4 regions of the Kitasatospora sp. NPDC058184 genome follow, and region 3 is predicted to be linked to each of the others. Evidence: riboswitches for the same ligand, from Rfam matches in the RefSeq annotation. Region 3 holds a riboswitch; each other region holds the start of a gene.
The links. A riboswitch is a leader RNA that binds a small molecule or an ion and turns the genes downstream of it on or off. The one in region 3 is predicted to bind cobalamin.
Positions count from the first base shown of each region.

Region 1: linked by a shared signal. The riboswitch ahead of ACFVXH_RS18085 (prenyltransferase/squalene oxidase repeat-containing protein) and the one ahead of ACFVXH_RS20415 (cobalamin biosynthesis protein) in region 3 are both predicted to bind cobalamin.
Region 2: linked by a shared signal. The riboswitch ahead of ACFVXH_RS09725 (ribonucleoside-diphosphate reductase subunit alpha) and the one ahead of ACFVXH_RS20415 (cobalamin biosynthesis protein) in region 3 are both predicted to bind cobalamin.
Region 4: linked by a shared signal. The riboswitch ahead of metE (5-methyltetrahydropteroyltriglutamate--homocysteine S-methyltransferase) and the one ahead of ACFVXH_RS20415 (cobalamin biosynthesis protein) in region 3 are both predicted to bind cobalamin.

Region 1 covers NZ_JBHVVE010000008.1:251,036-255,238, reverse strand. The annotation lists gene ACFVXH_RS18095 (hypothetical protein) at 1-810, shown strand, start outside; gene ACFVXH_RS18090 (flagellar hook-length control protein FliK) at 895-1,365, opposite strand; gene ACFVXH_RS18085 (prenyltransferase/squalene oxidase repeat-containing protein) at 1,395-2,486, opposite strand; cobalamin riboswitch at 2,584-2,724, opposite strand; gene cobF (precorrin-6A synthase (deacetylating)) at 2,843-3,601, shown strand; gene ACFVXH_RS18075 (hypothetical protein) at 3,611-4,203, opposite strand, start outside.
Region 2 covers NZ_JBHVVE010000004.1:246,070-250,272, forward strand. The annotation lists gene ACFVXH_RS09725 (ribonucleoside-diphosphate reductase subunit alpha) at 1-2,266, opposite strand, end outside; cobalamin riboswitch at 2,459-2,593, opposite strand; gene ACFVXH_RS09730 (glycosyltransferase family 39 protein) at 2,666-4,203, opposite strand, start outside.
Region 3 covers NZ_JBHVVE010000010.1:62,567-66,769, forward strand. The annotation lists gene ACFVXH_RS20410 (alpha/beta hydrolase family protein) at 219-1,325, opposite strand; cobalamin riboswitch at 1,650-1,783, shown strand; gene ACFVXH_RS20415 (cobalamin biosynthesis protein) at 1,891-2,904, shown strand; gene ACFVXH_RS20420 (cobyric acid synthase) at 2,901-4,203, shown strand, end outside.
Region 4 covers NZ_JBHVVE010000008.1:262,786-266,988, forward strand. The annotation lists gene ACFVXH_RS18115 (ABC transporter ATP-binding protein) at 1-430, shown strand, start outside; gene ACFVXH_RS18120 (ECF transporter S component) at 427-1,311, shown strand; gene ACFVXH_RS18125 (hypothetical protein) at 1,330-1,647, shown strand; cobalamin riboswitch at 1,730-1,967, shown strand; gene metE (5-methyltetrahydropteroyltriglutamate--homocysteine S-methyltransferase) at 2,132-4,203, shown strand, end outside.

The DNA.
Region 1 (4,203 bases), on a different contig from region 3:
AACGACGGCGGCTGGAACTACAGCAAGGCCGCGGGCGACCCGACGGCACTCGCCCAGGGCAGCGACATCGACATGACGGGTGCCGCCATGGCCTCCCTCTGCACCGCCGGCGTGCCCAACACCGATTCCACGGTCGTCGCCGCCAAGAACTTCCTCAAGGGCAAGCTCGCCTCCTCCGGCGCCTTCAACGCCATGTTCGGGGTGAACACCGACTCCAACGGCTGGGCCGTGTCCGGCCTCAACGCCTGCGGCATCAACCCCCAGGGCACCGACTTCACCAGCGGCACCGGCAAGACCCCGGTCGACTTCCTGATCTCCCAGCAGTTCAAGCCCGGCGGCGGCTTCAAGTACCTTCCCACCGACACCAGCCCGTCCGCCTACGCCTCCGTCGACGGCCTGCGCGCCGTCGCCGGTGCCGGGTTCACCGCCACCCCGCCCGCCCCGACCACCGCGGGCGAGCCCGCCTGGGCCGCGACCACCGACTTCACCGCCGGCACCGCCGCCCGGCTCCCGCTGGTCGTCGACGACGGCACCGGCGCGCTCAGGGTCTGCGCCGTCACCCTCACCCCGACCGGCACCACCACGACCCTCGGCGACGTCCTCGACGCGGCCGCCACCGCGACCCCGAGCGGCTGCGTCACCTCCGTCACCCCGTCCACCGGAGGCGGCACCGTCACCGCGCTCAACGGCACGGCCAACGCCGGCTCCTCCACCTGGAAGCTCAGCCTGGACGGCGCCACCGCCACCCCGGCCGCCCGGGCCGCGACCGTCCACCTCGGCGACACCGTCTCGCTGCGCTACGGCGGCTGACCGCACGACGCGACGCAGGACGGGGGCACCGGCGCCCCGGCCCCTTCCGGAGAAGGGGGCGGGGCGCCGGTGGCCCTCCGCCTGTCAGGGCGCGGTGGTGCCCGGCTGCGCGCCGGCGCCGAAGGACCAGCCCTCGACGTCGCCGGGGGCCGGGTCGTAGCTGCCCGCGCCCAGGGTGCTGTACGACCAGGGGCCGCCGTGCTGGGCGTGCCAGTACGACCAGTAGGCGCTGCCGGTCGGGTTGGTGCAGGCCGTCGGCAGGGCGTTGATGGTGCAGACGAAGCCCGGGTAGCGCGGGTGGAAGGCGTACGAGAATCCGGCGCCGGTGAGCGCGGCCAGGCCGCTGGCCGGGTCGCCGGGCGCGCAGCCGGTCTGGATGCCGCCGCCGACGGCGGTGAAGTCGACCACGACGGTGACGCCGGTGGTGCCGCCGCAGGCGGCCGCCCGCGCCTGCGGGGCCTGGACGGCGCAGACGCCGAGCAGTCCGGCGGTGAGGGCCGCCGCGGCGGCGATCGACCCGAGCGTACGGCGGGCCGGGGTGGGGGTGTCGCCCATCGGTGAACTCCTCACGGTTTCAACGTGGTTCAGCGCGTGGCCGGGGCCGGCGGGCAGGCCTGGGTCGGGGCGTCGGGAGCGGCCCCGGAGGCGGAGAGCGTGGACAGCGGGGTGCCCGCGAGGCCGAGGACGGCCTGCGCCGTGGCCCGGGCCCCGTTGCCCGCGTTGAAGCCGGTCGCGTCGTAGGCGACGGCACCGCGGACCGCCGGGTCGGCGGAGCAGCCCTGCTGGAGCTTCACCAGCCGGCCCCACGCCTTGAGGCCAGGGCCGAGGCGTCCGCCGGAGAGCAGCGCCTGGGTGGCCAGGCCGGTGCTGTTGGCGTTGGAGGCGGTCGCCCCGGCGGCCGCGAAGCCGCCGTCGGCGTTCTGGTGGGCGGTGAGCCAGCCCAGGCCCGTGTTCGCCTTGGCGGCGCGGCCGGTGGCGGCGAGGGCCTGGACGGCGAGCGCGGTGGCGTCGGCGTCGCTGGTGCAGGCGGCCTGGCCGAAGGAGAGCGGGAAGCCGCCGTCCGCGCACTGGCTGTTCGCCAGGAAGTCCACGGCCGCCGCCGGGGCGCCACCGGGCGTGCGGTGCAGGGCGATCACGGCGAGGGACTGGCCGAAGGCGTTGCTGTAGTCGCCCCACTGGGAGCGGTCGGAGTACCGGCCCTCGGCGGTCTGCAGCGACCGCAGGCGGGCCGGCAGGTCGACGCCGCCGAAGGCCGTCGGGTCCCCGCCGCGGACCTCGACGGCGAGCAGCAGCTTGGCGGTCGCGCCCGCGTAGGCCTCGGTGGTGCCGTCGCCGAGGTAGCCGCCGATGATCTCGGGCTTCGCCAGCCAGGCGGTGGCCTTCGCGGCGGCCTCGTCGGAGCCGCGCGAGGCGGCGAAGGCCAGTACGGCGTCGATGGTGAGGCCCTGGTCGGGGTAGGCGGTCCCGTTGAAGACGGACTCGAAGTGGTCGCCGTCGACGAGCTGGCGGGCCAGCCAACCGCCCGCGGCGGCGTCGGGGCGGACCGTCGGGGACGAGGTCGCGGCGGCGGGCGCGTTCTCGGGCGCGGCGTGGGCGGCGGTGGCCGCCGGGAGTGCGGTGGCGAGCGCCACGGCGGGTATCGCGAGCAGACCGAGGGCGCGGCGGAGCGTGGGCATGGTGACCTTTCCGGGCCCGCGCGCAGGGGCCCGGAGGGCGGCGGCGACAGCCGGGGCGGCCCTCGGGGCTCCGGCCCGCGGACCACGACGGGAGGAGGGACGACACACCTCCGCCGACGGGTACTCGGGCTCGCCTCCGACCAGGAGCCGGCGGCCTACCGTTGCGGGCCAGCGCCGGATTCGAACCGGACTTCCCCCAGCGGCGGAGTCACAACATGACGGCCCATCATGGCGATACGGAAAAGATCCGGTCAAGGGTTCGAACGTGACATCACGGTGGCCGCCGCCCGACATCGCGACGCGCCCCTCCCGGCCGCCGACGCGACCAGGGCGTCCCGGACGGCAGAATGCCTCCCATGCGGCACATCTTCGTCATCGGCATCGGCGCGGGCGACCCCGACCACCTCACCCTGCAGGCGGTCAAGGCGCTCGCCCACACGGACGTCTTCTTCATCCTCGACAAGAACGAGGACCGGCAGGACCTGATCCGGCTGCGCCGCCGGATGCTGGCCGAGCACGGCCGGCCAGGCCACCGGGTGGTCGAGGCGCCGGACGCGGAGCGGGACCGCACCACCCCCGCGTACGCGGCCGCCGTGGACGACTGGCGCGTCCGCCGGGCCGACCTGGTCGAGCAGTTGCTCTCCGAGCACCTCGGCGAGGGCGAGACGGGCGCGTTCCTGGTCTGGGGGGATACGAGCCTCTACGACAGCGTCATCGCCGTGGTGGACGACGTCCTGGCCCGCGGCGCCGTCGGCTTCGACTACGAGGTGGTCCCGGGCATCAGCAGCGTCTCCGCGCTCGCGGCCCGCCACCGCACCACGCTGACCCGGGTCGGCCGCCCGGTGCAGATCACCACCGGCCGCCGGCTGGCCGAGGGCTTCCCCGAGGGCGTGGACGACGTCGTGGTGATGCTCGACGGCCGCGCCGCCTTCACCGGGATCGACCCGGAGGGGCTGGAGATCCGCTACGGCGCATACCTCGGCACCCCCGACGAGATCCTCGTCGCCGGTCCGCTCGCCGAAGCCGCCCCGCGGATCAGCGAGTTGCGCGAGTCGGCCCGCGCGCGCAAGGGCTGGATCATGGACACCTACCTGCTGCGGCGCTCCGGGAGCTGACCGGCTCCTTCAGCCCGGTCCCGGGGCCGGTTTCGGGTCCGGATCCGGGTCGGTGAGGCGTTGGAGGAGGGCGGCCGCGATGTAGCGCATCCGACCGGTCGTCGTGCGCGGGTCGTAGCCGAGGTCGCGGGTCAGCGCCTCGTGCCGGGCCTGCAGGGTGGAGTGGTGCATGCCGAGTTCCGCCGCGGCGGCGCGGACGCTGTCCGATTCCACGAGCACGCGCAGGACCGTGGCCGAGCGGGCGTCGAGCCGCAGCAATGCCCGGACGTCGTCGTGCGGGGCGTGGGGGTCGTGGGCCTCGGCGAGCATGAGCATGGCACCGAGGTCCGTCGCGTCGACGGCGGGTGTGGCCTCGGTGGTCAGCCGGAGCGCGACGACGGCGCCGTCCCACGACGCGGGCGCCCGGTCGGCCCGCACCCACGGGCCCAGGCCGGCCCGGCCCGGGAGCGGCACGCTTCCTGTCGTGTCGAGGGTCGCGCGCAGGATCCCGTAGCGGGTCGGCAGGACCGCCGACGGCGGGCCGGGCACCCGCTCGTCGACGCCGGTCGCGATCAGCCGGATCCGCGTGCCCGCGGCCAGGCGCAGCCTGGCCAGGGCGGTCA
Region 2 (4,203 bases), on a different contig from region 3:
TGGCCGGGCGCGAACGCAGGTAGTAGGTGGTCTTCAGACCGACCTTCCACGCGTAGGCGTACATCGAGCTGAGCTTGCCGATGGTCGGCGCCGCCATGAACAGGTTCAGGGACTGGCTCTGGTCCAGGTACGGCATGCGGGCCGCGGCCAGGTCGATCAGCGCGCGCTGCGGCAGCTCCCAGGCCGTCCGGTACAGCGAACGGACCCCGGCGGGCAGCCAGTTCAGGTCCTGGACGGAGCCGTTGGCGTCGCGCAGGGCGTCGCGGGTCTGCTGGTCCCAGACGCCGAGCTCCTTGAGCTCGCGCACCAGGTACGGGTTGACCTGGAGGAACTCGCCGGACAGCGTCTCGCGCTTGAACAGGTTGGACACCTGCGGCTCGATGCACTCGTACACGCCGGCGATGGACGCGATGGTCGCGGTCGGCGCGATGGCCAGCAGCAGCGAGTTTCGCAGGCCGGTCTCGGCGATCCGGGCGCGCAGCGCCGTCCAGCGGTCGGCCCACTGCGGGGCGGCCGTCGGGAAGTGGTCGATGTGCAGCTCGCCGCGGGCGGCGCGGGTCTCGCCGTACGCCTCGTGGCGGCCGAGCTGCTCGGCCAGGTCGGCGGAGCGCTCGTACGCGGTGAGCATGATGCGCTCGGCGATCAGCGTGGACAGGCGGGCGGCCTCGGCGGAGTCGAAGTCGATCCGCAGCTTGAAGAAGACGTCCTGGAGGCCCATCACGCCGAGGCCGACCGGCCGCCAGCGGGAGTTGGAGGTGCCGGCCTCGGTGGTCGGGTAGAAGTTGATGTCCACCACGCGGTCGAGGAACGTCACGGCCGTGCGGACGGTGGCGTCGAGGCGCTCCCAGTCCATGGCGCCGAGCAGGTCGTCGACCGTGGCACCGGGGGCCACGTGGGCGCCGAGGTTGACCGAGCCGAGGTTGCAGACGGCGGTCTCGGAGTCGTCCGTGACCTCCAGGATCTCCGTGCACAGGTTGGAGGAGTGCACGGTGCGGCCCGGCAGGGCGGTCTGGTTGGCGGCGCGGTTGGAGGCGTCCTTGAAGGTCATCCAGCCGTTGCCGGTCTGCGCCAGGGTGCGCATCATGCGGGCGTACAGGGTCTGCGCCGGGATGGTGCGGACGGCCTTGCCGGCCAGCTCGGCCTTGCGGTAGGCCTCGTCGAAGTCGGCGCCCCACAGGTCGACCAGCTCCGGCACGTCGGCCGGGGAGAACAGCGACCAGTCCTGGTTGGCGTTGACCCGGCGCATGAACTCGTCCGGGATCCAGTGCGCCAGGTTGAGGTTGTGGGTGCGGCGGGCCTCTTCGCCGGTGTTGTCGCGGAGCTCCAGGAACTCCTCGATGTCGGCGTGCCAGGTCTCCAGGTAGACGCAGGCCGCGCCCTTGCGGCGGCCGCCCTGGTTGACGGCGGCGACCGAGGAGTCGAGGGTGCGCAGGAACGGCACGATGCCGTTGGACTTGCCGTTGGTGCCGCGGATCAGGCTGCCGCGCGAGCGGATGCGCGAGTAGGACAGGCCGATGCCGCCGGCGTGCTTGGACAGGCGGGCGATCTGCGCGTAGCGGTTGTAGATCGAGTCCAGGTTGTCCAGCGGCGAGTCGAGCAGGTAGCAGCTCGACATCTGCGGGTGCCGGGTGCCGGAGTTGAAGAGCGTCGGCGAGGAGGTCAGGTACTCCAGGCGGCTCATCAGGCCGTACAGCTCGGCCACCTCGCGCACCGACTGCTCGGAGTCGCCGACCGCCAGGCCGCAGGCGACGCGGAGCAGGAAGTGCTGCGGGGTCTCGATCACCTTGCGGGTGATCGGGTGGCGCAGCAGGTAGCGGGACTGCACGGTGCGCAGGCCGAAGTACTCGAAGCGGTCGTCGCCGGCGGTGTCGATCAGCGCGTCCAGGGCGGCGGCGTGCTTGGCGACGAAGTCCGCGGTGGTGTCGCCGATCAGGCCCTCGGTGTGGCCGACGGCGATCGAGGCGGAGAAGGACACCGAGCCCTGGCTGTTCGCCTCGTCGACGATCTCCAGCGCGAGCAGGCGGGCGGCCAGCTTCGAGTACTGGGGGTCCTCGGCGATCATCGACGCGGCGGCGTCCACGGCCAGCCCGCGCAGCTCGGCGAAGTCCGAGCCGGCGTGGCGGCCGCGCAGCGCGGCGGCGGCGACATGGCCGGGGTCGACCTCGGTGAGGTCGGTGCTGCGGTCGGTGAGCAGCCGCAGCAGCGCGCCCCCGGGGTCGGAGACCGTCGGGTCGGTGAAGGCGGTACCGGAGCCCTGGGCGGGCAGGGTGGCTGAGGCAGCGGTGGTCAAGGCGCTCTCTCCTGGCGGCGATCGGCGGCGGTGCTCGGGGGGCCACCGGGCCGATCTGGGCAGGGGAGCACGGCGCGAACGCAAAAAAGCGTCGCGCGAGGTGACTCCCCGGCCCGCCCGCGAGGCCCGGAGGGGTACTGCTGGTGCCGGCGCGGCCTCTGCGGGAGGGCCGTGGCGCACGCCGTCGGCAGGTACTCGGACTCGCGGGGTGCGGCTGCTGGAGCCGCCCGCTCACCGCTGCGGGGCAGTCCCGGATTCGCACCGGGTTCCCCTGCATCGACAGCAGAAGCGAGCATACATGTTGTGCCGCCGGACTGCGGCGGCACCATATGTTGTGCCTGTCGTGTCGCGGATGTGCGTGGGCCGGGCGGCCGGTCAGTGCTTCAGATAGACCTTGTACGTGCTCGAATCGCCGGTCGGCGAGGTGAATTGGGCGACCAGCCGGTAGTGTCCGGCGGCGCCCAGGGCCTCGCCCAGGGCCCGGTCGGTGGCCCTCGGCGCGGTGCTGTCGAGGACGACCATGGTGAACCAGCCGTCCCGGATCGCGGCGACGCTGCCGTCGTCGCCGTGGTGCTCGACCCCGGCCCCGTCGCGGTAGTCGGTGCCGGCGCGCGCGGAGACCCACTGCTCGGGCTTGGAGACGCCGCCGAGGTAGTACTCGGCGAGTCCGTCGACCTCGGTGAGGTAGCGGCCCTGGGGCTCCGTGTGGACCCGCAGGACGGCCAGCAGGCGGCCGGAGTCGGGGCCGTTCTGGTAGCGCAGCGCGGACTGCTCCAGGCCGAGGGCGAGCAGGGCGACCCAGACCAGGATGCCGAGCTGGGGGTGGCGGAAGTGGGCGCCGACCAGCCGGGTCAGGCCGACCCCGGCGAGCGGGGCGGCCAGCAGCATGCCGTAGCCGAGGTGGCGGAACAGCGCGCCGGAGGTGCCGGTCCACAGGTGGGCGGCGGGGACCAGCAGGGCGGTGGCGGTCAGGACGGCCCCGAGCAGGGCGCGCCGGCCCCGGGTGGTGGGGAGGGGCTCCTTCTCCGGCGCGTCGTGCTCGGGCATCTGTTCGCGGCGCGCGTAGGCGATGGTGCCGGCCACCGCGAGGACGGTGAACAGGCCGGCCCACTGGAGCGTGCCGAGCAGGACCGAGCCGGCCGAGCCGGGGGCGTTGCCGCGCGAGGGCGACCACCCGGCGACCTTGCCGAGGGTGCCGTACGGGAGCAGTAGGACGAGGGTGCCGAGGGCCGTCAGCAGTGAGCGCAGGGCGGCCGGGCCCACCCGGTGGTACGGCCGGGCGCAGGCGAAGGCGAGGGCCACCAGGGCGGGGACGGCGAAGGCCGCGGAGTAGGCCGTGGCGCAGGCCAGCGCCGTGGGCGGGGCGGCGAGCAGGGCCAGGGCCGGATGGCGGCCTGCGGTGAACACCGTGGTCCAGGCCGAGAGGGCGACCAGCAGGACGGCGAGGGACTCGGGCGCGGCGTAGAAGCCGACCACGACGGTGGACTGGAGGACGGCGTACCCGGCGATGGCGCAGATGGCGACCCGCTCGTTGAACAGCCGCCGGGTCAGCGAGTACAGCAGGACCGTGGTGAGCAGTGCGAAGCCGAGGCTGAGCAGCCGGGTGCCCCAGATGCCGTTGGCGTCGGCGGCGGCGCCGGCCAGCGGCGGGTAGAGCCAGGGCGAGCCGTGCACCCGGTCGACCAGGTCGGTGGTGACCGGGGTGCCGTGCAGCAGGTGGGCCAGCTGCTGGCGGCCGGCGACCATGGCGGCGGCCTCGTCGGGGTGCGCGGCGGCCAGCAGGCGCAGCGAGAGGGCGGCCTGGACGGTGAGGACGGCGCCCAGCAGGCCGCGGGCGATCCACCGGCGCCGGGGGCTGGTGCCCGGGTCCCAGCCGATCGCGGGGACCTGCGGGATGGTGTACGGGGCCAGCT
Region 3 (4,203 bases):
GCCCGGCGACGCCCGGCAGGACTGTCCAGCCCGAATCCGGACGGATGGTGGGCGGCGTGATCGGGATCGAGCCGCACCGGAAGTCGGCCGGGCCGACTTTTCACGCGGGCCCGGAGGAATGGGAGGAACGTTCATTCCCGGACGGGGGGAATCGCACCGGGAAAAGCGGCGGGGACCAGCCGAAAACGCCCTCGCGCACAGGGGGGGTGGTTGAGCCCCTAGAGGAGCGGGGTGAGCCAGCGGCGGAGGAGTTCGGTGTAGCGGTCGGGGGCGGTGTTCCAGAGGGTGGCGTGGTCGGCGCCGGGGAAGGGCTGGAGGCTCACCACGTCGCGGCGGGCGGCGGCCAGCTTCTCGGCGGCGCCGAAGGGCGCGATCCGGTCCTCGGGGCTGTGCAGGAGGAGGGTCGGCACCCGCAGGTCGGTGCCGTCGGCGATGCGGCCGAAGTCGGCGAGGTCGACCCCGGTGCGGCCCTCGGCGGCGAGGGCGCCGAGCTCGGCGGCGACGCCCTGGAAGCCGGCCCGAGCGGCGTCCCGGCGGGCGGAGGCGGGCAGGTCGAGCACGGGCGAGTCGAGGATCAGACCGCGGACGGCGTGCGACCAGGCGGAGCGGGCCACGGTCTGCAGCACGATGGTCGCGCCGACGGACCAGCCGTACAGGATCACCTTGCCCGCGCCGCTGTCGAGCGCCAGCCGTACCGCCGCCTCGATGTCGCGCCACTCGGTCTCGCCGAAGTGGCTGAGCCCGTCCGGGGAGGCGGGGGCGCCCCGGTCGCCGCGGTAGGTGACGGCGAGGGCGGGCAGGCCGAGCCGGTCGAGGACGGGGAGCACCGGGAGGGTCTGCCGGCGGTCGTCGCCGGGGCCGTGCACCAGGATCACCCAGGTGCCGCGCTTGCCGTCGAGCCGCCAGGCGGGGAGGGCGCCGAGCTCGCCGTCGGCGGTGGTGTCGGAGAAGGCGAGGCCGAGCGCCTCGGTGGGGTCGCCGAGGTGGACCTGCGGGGTGAAGCGGACCTCGGTGCCGGGGACGAGGGTGCCCCGGTCGGCGCGGACCAGCCGACGGGTGACGCCCTGTTCGTCGGCGTGCAGCACCTCCTCGACGACCGCGTGCCCGCCGTCCGCCCACTCCACCGCCCAGCGGCCGGGGCGCAGGCTCGCGGGGCCGCGGGTGAAGGTGACCCGGCCGGCGGCGAGGGCGCGGACCTGGACCGGCCCGGACTCCTGGACGGCGGTCACCGGACGGACCATCCGCTCGGAGGCCCGGCGGCCGACCACCAGCACGGCGGCCCCCACCGCGGCGGCCGCCACGACGGCGGCGGTTCCCCAACGCATCTCGCTCCCCGCTCTGTTGTTCACGGACGTCGTTCACGGACGTTCTTCACGGACCGGACGGTGTTCGAGCCCCAGTTCACCGGCGCTCCGCCCGAGCGGCCACCGGGCTGGGCCGTCCGGGTCACCCGGCGGGCGCTCCCGGGGTGCTCAGGGCGGTACTCAGGGCGGTACTCAGGGGGTGCCCGTGGCGGGGGTCGGGGCGGGGCCGCGCCGGGCGATCCGACAGGGCGTCAGCGGCGTCCCCGTGTGACCAACCCCTCCGTGACCTCGGTTGACTCCCGGTTCGGGCCCGTGATGGGATCCTGGGGCCAAACGGAGGCATGGAGAGGAAGCCGGTGGAAGTCCGGCGCGGTCCCGCCACTGTCACCGGGGAGCACGCTCGGAACATCGCCACGGCGGGCCGTCGACGGCCGCTGGAAGGCTCCGGGGGTGCGTTCGACCCGGAAGCCAGGAGACTCTCGCCGCCGTCACGTCGATCCAGGGCGCGGACCCTGAGTGAGGACACGCACGCGATGCAGGCTGCCCCGCCCGGCCGGACTCCGAGCTGCCCTCCGCCGTGCGGCCGATGACCCCGCGCGCGCCTTCCCCCGCTCCGCGCCCGCTGACCCGAGCCTCGCGCCCGCTGGCCCGCGCCGCCGTGTTCGCACTCGGTGCCGCCGCGGGCTACGCCGCCGACGCCCGCTTCGCCGACCCCCGCCGGGGCCACCCGGTGGCCGTCTTCGGCAGCGCCGCGACCCGGCTGGAGCGGCGGCTGTGGCGCGACGACCGCGCCGCCGGGGCCGGGTACACCGCGCTGTGCGTGGGCGCGGTCGCGGCGGGCGCGCTCGCCCTGGACCGTACGGTGGGCCGGCGCCCGCTGGGCCGGGCGGCGCTGGCGGCGGCCGCGACCTGGACGGTGCTCGGCGGCACCTCGCTGACCCGGGAGGCCCGCACCATCGGCCGCTCGCTGGCCGCCGGCGACCTCGCCGCCGCCCGGGAGCGGCTGCCGCACCTGTGCGGGCGGGACCCGAGCGCGCTGGACGGGCAGCAGATCGCCCGGGCGGTGGTCGAGTCGGTGGCCGAGAACACCGCCGACGCCGTGGTGAACGCGCTGACCTGGGGCGCCCTGGCCGGCACCCCCGGCCTGCTGGCCTTCCGCGCCGTGAACACCCTGGACGCCATGGTCGGCCACCGCTCGCCCCGCTACGCCCGGTTCGGCTGGGCCTCGGCCCGGCTGGACGACGTGGCGGGCTGGCCGGGCGCCCGGCTGACGGCGCTGCTGACCGTGGCCGCCGCCCCCGAGCCCCGGACCGCCTGGCGGGTCTGGCGGCGCGACGGCTCCGCGCACCCGAGCCCGAACGCGGGCCAGGCCGAATCGGCGTTCGCCGGCGCGGTGGGCGTCCGACTGGGCGGCACGCTGCGGTACGGCGAGCGGGTGGAGCACCGGCCTGTCCTGGGCGCGGAGCTGCGGCCGGTGACGGTGGACGACATCGAGCGGGCCTGCGCGCTCTCCCGGCGGGTGGGCGCACTGGCGCTGGGTACGACGGTCGCGGGGCACGTCCTGCTGCGGGCACTGCTGAAGAAGAGGGGACGGGCATGAGCAACGCACTGCTGGTCGCGGGGACGACCTCGGACGCGGGCAAGAGCGTGGTGACGGCCGGGATCTGCCGGTGGCTCGCCCGCCAGGGCGTACGGGTCGCGCCGTTCAAGGCGCAGAACATGTCGCTCAACTCCTTCGTCACCGCCGACGGCGCCGAGATCGGCCGCGCCCAGGCGATGCAGGCGCAGGCCGCCCGGGTGGAGCCGGAGGCGGCGATGAACCCGGTGCTGCTCAAGCCGGGCGCGGACGGCCGCAGCCAGGTGGTGCTGCTCGGCCGACCGGTGGCCGAGGTCGGCGCGCTGGACTACCGCGAGCGCAAGCCCGTCCTGCTGGAGCGCGCCCTGGAGTGCCTGGCCGACCTGCGCGGCCGCTACGACGTGGTGGTCTGCGAGGGCGCGGGATCGCCCGCCGAGATCAACCTGCGCGACCGCGACATCGCCAACATGGGCCTGGCCACGGCCGCCGCCCTGCCGGTGGTGGTGGTCGGGGACATCGACCGCGGCGGGGTCTTCGCGGCGATGTACGGGACGCTGGCGCTGCTGTCGGCGGAGGACCAGCGGCACGTGGCGGGCTGGTTCGTCAACAAGTTCCGCGGCGACGCGCGGCTGCTGGCGCCCGGGCTGGAGATGCTGCACGAGCTGACCGGCCGTCCGGTGCTGGGCACGCTGCCGATGCTGCCCGGGCTCTGGCTGGACGCCGAGGACTCGCTGGACCTGTCCACCGTGGCGGACCGGGCGGACGGGCCCGGGCCGCTCGGCGCGGACGTGCTGCGGGTGGCCGTGGTGCGCTTTCCCCGGCTGTCCAACTTCACCGACATGGACGCGCTCGCGCAGGAGCCGGGCGTGCTGGTCCGCTGGGCGACCAGGCCGGAGGAGCTGGCCGACGCCGACCTGGTGGTGCTGCCCGGTACCCGGGCCACCGTCGCGGACCTCGCCTGGCTGCGCGAGCGCGGCCTGGAGCCGGCCCTGAAGGCGCGGGCGGCGGCCGGACTGCCGGTCCTCGGGGTCTGCGGCGGCTACCAGATGCTGGCGCACTCGATCGTGGACGAGGTCGAGTCGAAGGCGGGCGCCGTCGACGGTCTCGGGCTGCTGCCGACGCGGGTGCGGTTCGGCGTCGAGAAGGTGCTGGCGCGGCCGGTCGGCGAGGCGTTCGGGCAGCGGGTCGAGGGCTACGAGATCCACCACGGGGTGGTGACCGTGGAGGGGGGCAGTCCCTTCCTGGACGGCTGCCGGGTCGGCCCGGTCTGGGGCACGACCTGGCACGGCGCGCTGGAGAGCGACGGGTTCCGCCGCGAACTCC
Region 4 (4,203 bases), on a different contig from region 3:
GCAGGTCGTCGACCGCCTGGCCCCCGGGATCCCGGACGGCACCCACCCCCGGGACCTCTCCGAGGGGCAGAAGCTGGCCCTCGTCCTGGCGATCCAACTCGCCGCCGCACCAAGGGTCGTGCTGCTGGACGAACCCACCCGGGGGCTCGACTACCAGGCAAAGGAGGCGCTCACCGGCATCGTCGACGCCCTCGCCGCCGAAGGCCGTACGGTCGTCGTCTCCACCCACGACGTCGAGTTCGTCGCCTCCGCCGCCGACCGCGTCGTGGTGATGGCCGAGGGCGAGATCGTCGCCGACGGGCCCACCGCCGAGGTCATCGTCGCCTCGCCCACCTTCGCCCCGCAGACCGCCAAGATCCTCGCCCCGCTCGGCTACCTGACGGTACGTCAGGTCGCGGCGGCCGTGGAAGCGGTGGAGGCCGCCCGGTGACCGCCGTCCGGATCCCCGGCCGGGCCCGCGTCGTCGTCGCCCTGGCCGCCTTCATCGGGCTGGTGGCCTTCACCTGGCCGTTCGTCGTCGCGCCCGGGCGGTTCGGCTCCAACTACGCCCCGCCGCTGATTTTCGGCGCCCTGCTGGTCCTGGTGCTCGCCGTCGTCATCGCGGAGATCTCCGCGGGCGGCATCGACGCCAAGGCCCTCGCCATGCTCGGCGTCCTGTCCGCCGTCAACGCCGGACTCCGCCCGCTCGGCGCCGGGACCGCCGGAGTGGAGACGGTCTTCTTCATCCTGGTGCTCGCCGGCCGGGTCTTCGGCCCCGGCTTCGGCTTCACCCTCGGCTGCACCTCGCTGTTCGCCTCCGCGCTGCTCACCGGCGGCGTCGGCCCCTGGATGCCGTACCAGATGTTCGGCTGCGCCTTCGTCGGCATGCTCGCCGGACTGCTGCCGGGGGCCGGACGGCGCTGGGAGGTGCCGCTGCTGGCCGGGTACGGGGCGTTCTCCGGCTACCTCTTCGGCTTCCTGCTGAACCTCTCCTTCTGGCCGTTCTCCACCGGCCCGAACAGCTCGATCGCCTACCTGCCGGGCCTGCCCTTCACCGAGCAGTGGCACCGCTACCTGCTGTTCGACCTGGCCACCTCGCTCGGCTGGGACACCGGCCGCGCCGTCACCACCTTCACCGCCGTGCTCCTCGTCGGGCCGGCCGTCCTCACCGTCTTCCGCCGCGCGGCCCGCCGCGCCAACTTCGAGCCCACGGTGCGCTTCGAGGCCCCGCCCGGCCCGCACGCCCCATCCGGCCAGGACGCCACGCCCGGCCCGGACACCACGGTGGGGCCGCCGACCGCCGCGCGGCCCACCGGCCCGGCGCACCCCTGAACCGAAAGGCCGACCATCGTGCCCAAGCCCGCGAAGCACCGGACGATGACGCTGGACGGGGTCGAGGTCGTCGTCCTGACCCCGGAACAGCACGCCGCACTGGAATCCGCCCGCCGCCAGCTGGGTGGAGCGCAGGCGCAGGTCGCCAGGATGAGGTCCGACCTCCAGCGGGGACGGCAGCTGCTGGGCGAAGCCGAACGGCTACTGGCGGGCATCCCCGCCGACCAGCGCGCGCGACTGGACGCCCGGCTGGGGCCGGGATGCGAACTGGCCGGACTGCTCGCGGACATCCGCGCCGCCCTGCCCGGCACGCCGGACACCCCGACGCGGACCTGACCACCGGCCCCGCGGGCCATGGTGGCGTCCCACCATCCGGACGGGTTCCGAGATTTCCGCGCCAGGCCCGGCGCTTTGCCCCTAAGCTGACGGTGCAGCTGGTTCGCCCTGTCCGCCAGGCAGGGCGTCGCAAGAGGGAACCCGGTGACGCCTTTCGACTGGCCAGTCCGGGACTGCCCCGCAGCGGTGAGTGGGAACGACCGCCGTCATACGCACTGGACCCGGGACGGGTCTGGGAAGCGACGGCCAGTAGGTGTCCGCCCTTCACGGGACGGACGCGCCCGCGAGTCCGAAGACCTGCCACTGCCCGCCCGCGGACGACCCGCGCGCGGCTATCCGGTGACCTCGTGGGCGGGTCGGCGACCATACCAGGCGGACCAGGCCCGTACGTTCCCGTGACGGCCGCCGCCGGGTACGTCATCCCTTCGCGCCCTCGTGCCGTCTCCGGGTACCTGAGGAGAACAGACTCGCGAAGGAGAGTCCCTTGACCACGAAGTCCGCAGCCGCGGCGAGCGTCGCCACCGCGTACGGCTACCCCCGCCAGGGCCGGGGCCGGGAGCTCAAGAAGGCCATCGAGGGCTACTGGAAGGGCTCGGTCACCGCCGAGGTGCTGCTGGCCACCGCCGCCGACCTGCGCCGGGGGAACTGGCAGCAGCTCGCCGACTCCGGCGTCGAAGAGGTCCCGACCGGTGACTTCTCGCTCTACGACCACGTGCTGGACACCACCGTCGCCGTCGGCGCGATCCCGCCCCGGCACCGGGACGCGGTCGAAGCCGACCCGCTGGACGGGTACTTCGCCATGGCGCGCGGCAACCAGGACGTCGCCCCGCTGGAGATGACCAAGTGGTTCGACACCAACTACCACTACCTGGTCCCTGAGTTGGGCCCGGACACGGTGTTCACGGCGAACCCGGCCAAGGCCGTCGGCGAACTGCGCGAGGCGCTGCTGCTCGGCCACGCGGCCCGGCCGGTGCTGGTCGGGCCGGTCACCTACCTGCTGCTCGCCAAGCCGGCGCCCGGGGTGGCCGCCGACTTCCAGCCGATCACCCTGCTGGACCGGCTGCTGCCCGTCTACGCGGAGCTGCTGGCCGGGTTGCGCGCCGCCGGCGCCGACTGGGTGCAGCTGGACGAGCCCGCGCTGGTCCAGGACCGCACCCCGGCCGAGCTCAACGCCGCCGCCCGCGCCTACCGCGAGCTGGGCGCCCTCACCGACCGGCCCAAGCTGCTGGTCGCCAGCTACTTCGACCGGCTCGGCGACGCCCTGCCGGTCCTGGCGAAGGCCCCGATCGAGGGTCTGGCACTGGACTTCACCGGCCCGGCCGCGGCCAACCTGGAGGACCTCGCCGCCGCCGGCGGCCTGCCCGGCAAGCGGCTGGTGGCGGGGGTGATCGACGGGCGCAACATCTGGATCAACGACCTGGAGAAATCCCTCACGACCCTGGCGACCCTGCTGGGCCTCGCCGACACCGTCGACGTCGCGCCGTCCTGCTCCCTGCTGCACGTGCCGATCGACGCCACCCTCGAACGCGACATCGACCCGCAGATCGCCCGCTGGCTGGCCTTCGCCAAGCAGAAGGCCGCCGAGGCGGCGCTGCTCGCCCGCGGCCTGCGCGAGGGCACCGGCGCGATCGCCGCCGACCTCGCGGCCAACCGGGCCGACCTGGCCTCCCGCGCGGGCTCGCCGATCACCCGCGACCCGGCGGTGCGCGCCCGGATCGCCGCCGTCACCGACGCGGACGCCCGCCGCGCCCAGGCCTACCCGCAGCGGGCCGAGGCCCAGCGCGCCCGGCTCGGCCTGCCGCTGCTGCCGACCACCACCATCGGCTCCTTCCCGCAGACCACCGAACTGCGCGTAGCCCGGGCCGACCTGACGGCCGGTCGGATCGACGGCGCCGCGTACCAGGAGCGGATGGAGGCCGAGGTCCGCGAGGTCATCGCGTACCAGGAGAAGGCCGGCCTGGACGTCCTGGTGCACGGCGAGCCCGAGCGCAACGACATGGTCCAGTACTTCGCCGAGCAGCTCACCGGCTACCTGGCCACCCGGCACGGCTGGGTGCAGTCCTACGGCACCCGGTACGTGCGCCCGCCGGTCCTCGCCGGGGACATCTCCCGTCCGCACCCGATGACCGTCGACTGGTTCCGCTACGCGCAGGGCCTGACCGACCGTCCGGTCAAGGGCATGCTCACCGGCCCGGTCACCATGCTCGCCTGGTCCTTCGTCCGCGACGACCAGCCGCTCGCCGACACCGCCCGCCAGGTCGCCCTCGCCCTGCGCGACGAGGTCGTCGACCTGGAGGCCGGGGGCGCCGCCGTCGTCCAGGTCGACGAGCCGGCCCTGCGCGAGACCCTCCCGCTGCGGGCCGCCGCCCGCCCGGCGTACCTGGACTGGGCCACCGAAGCCTTCCGCCTGGCCACCTCCGGCGTCCGCGCCGACACCCAGATCCACACCCACATGTGCTACGCCGAGTTCGGCGCCATCATGACGGCGATCGACGACCTCGACGCCGACGTCATCTCCCTGGAGGCGACCCGCTCCCACATGGAGGTCGCCGGCGA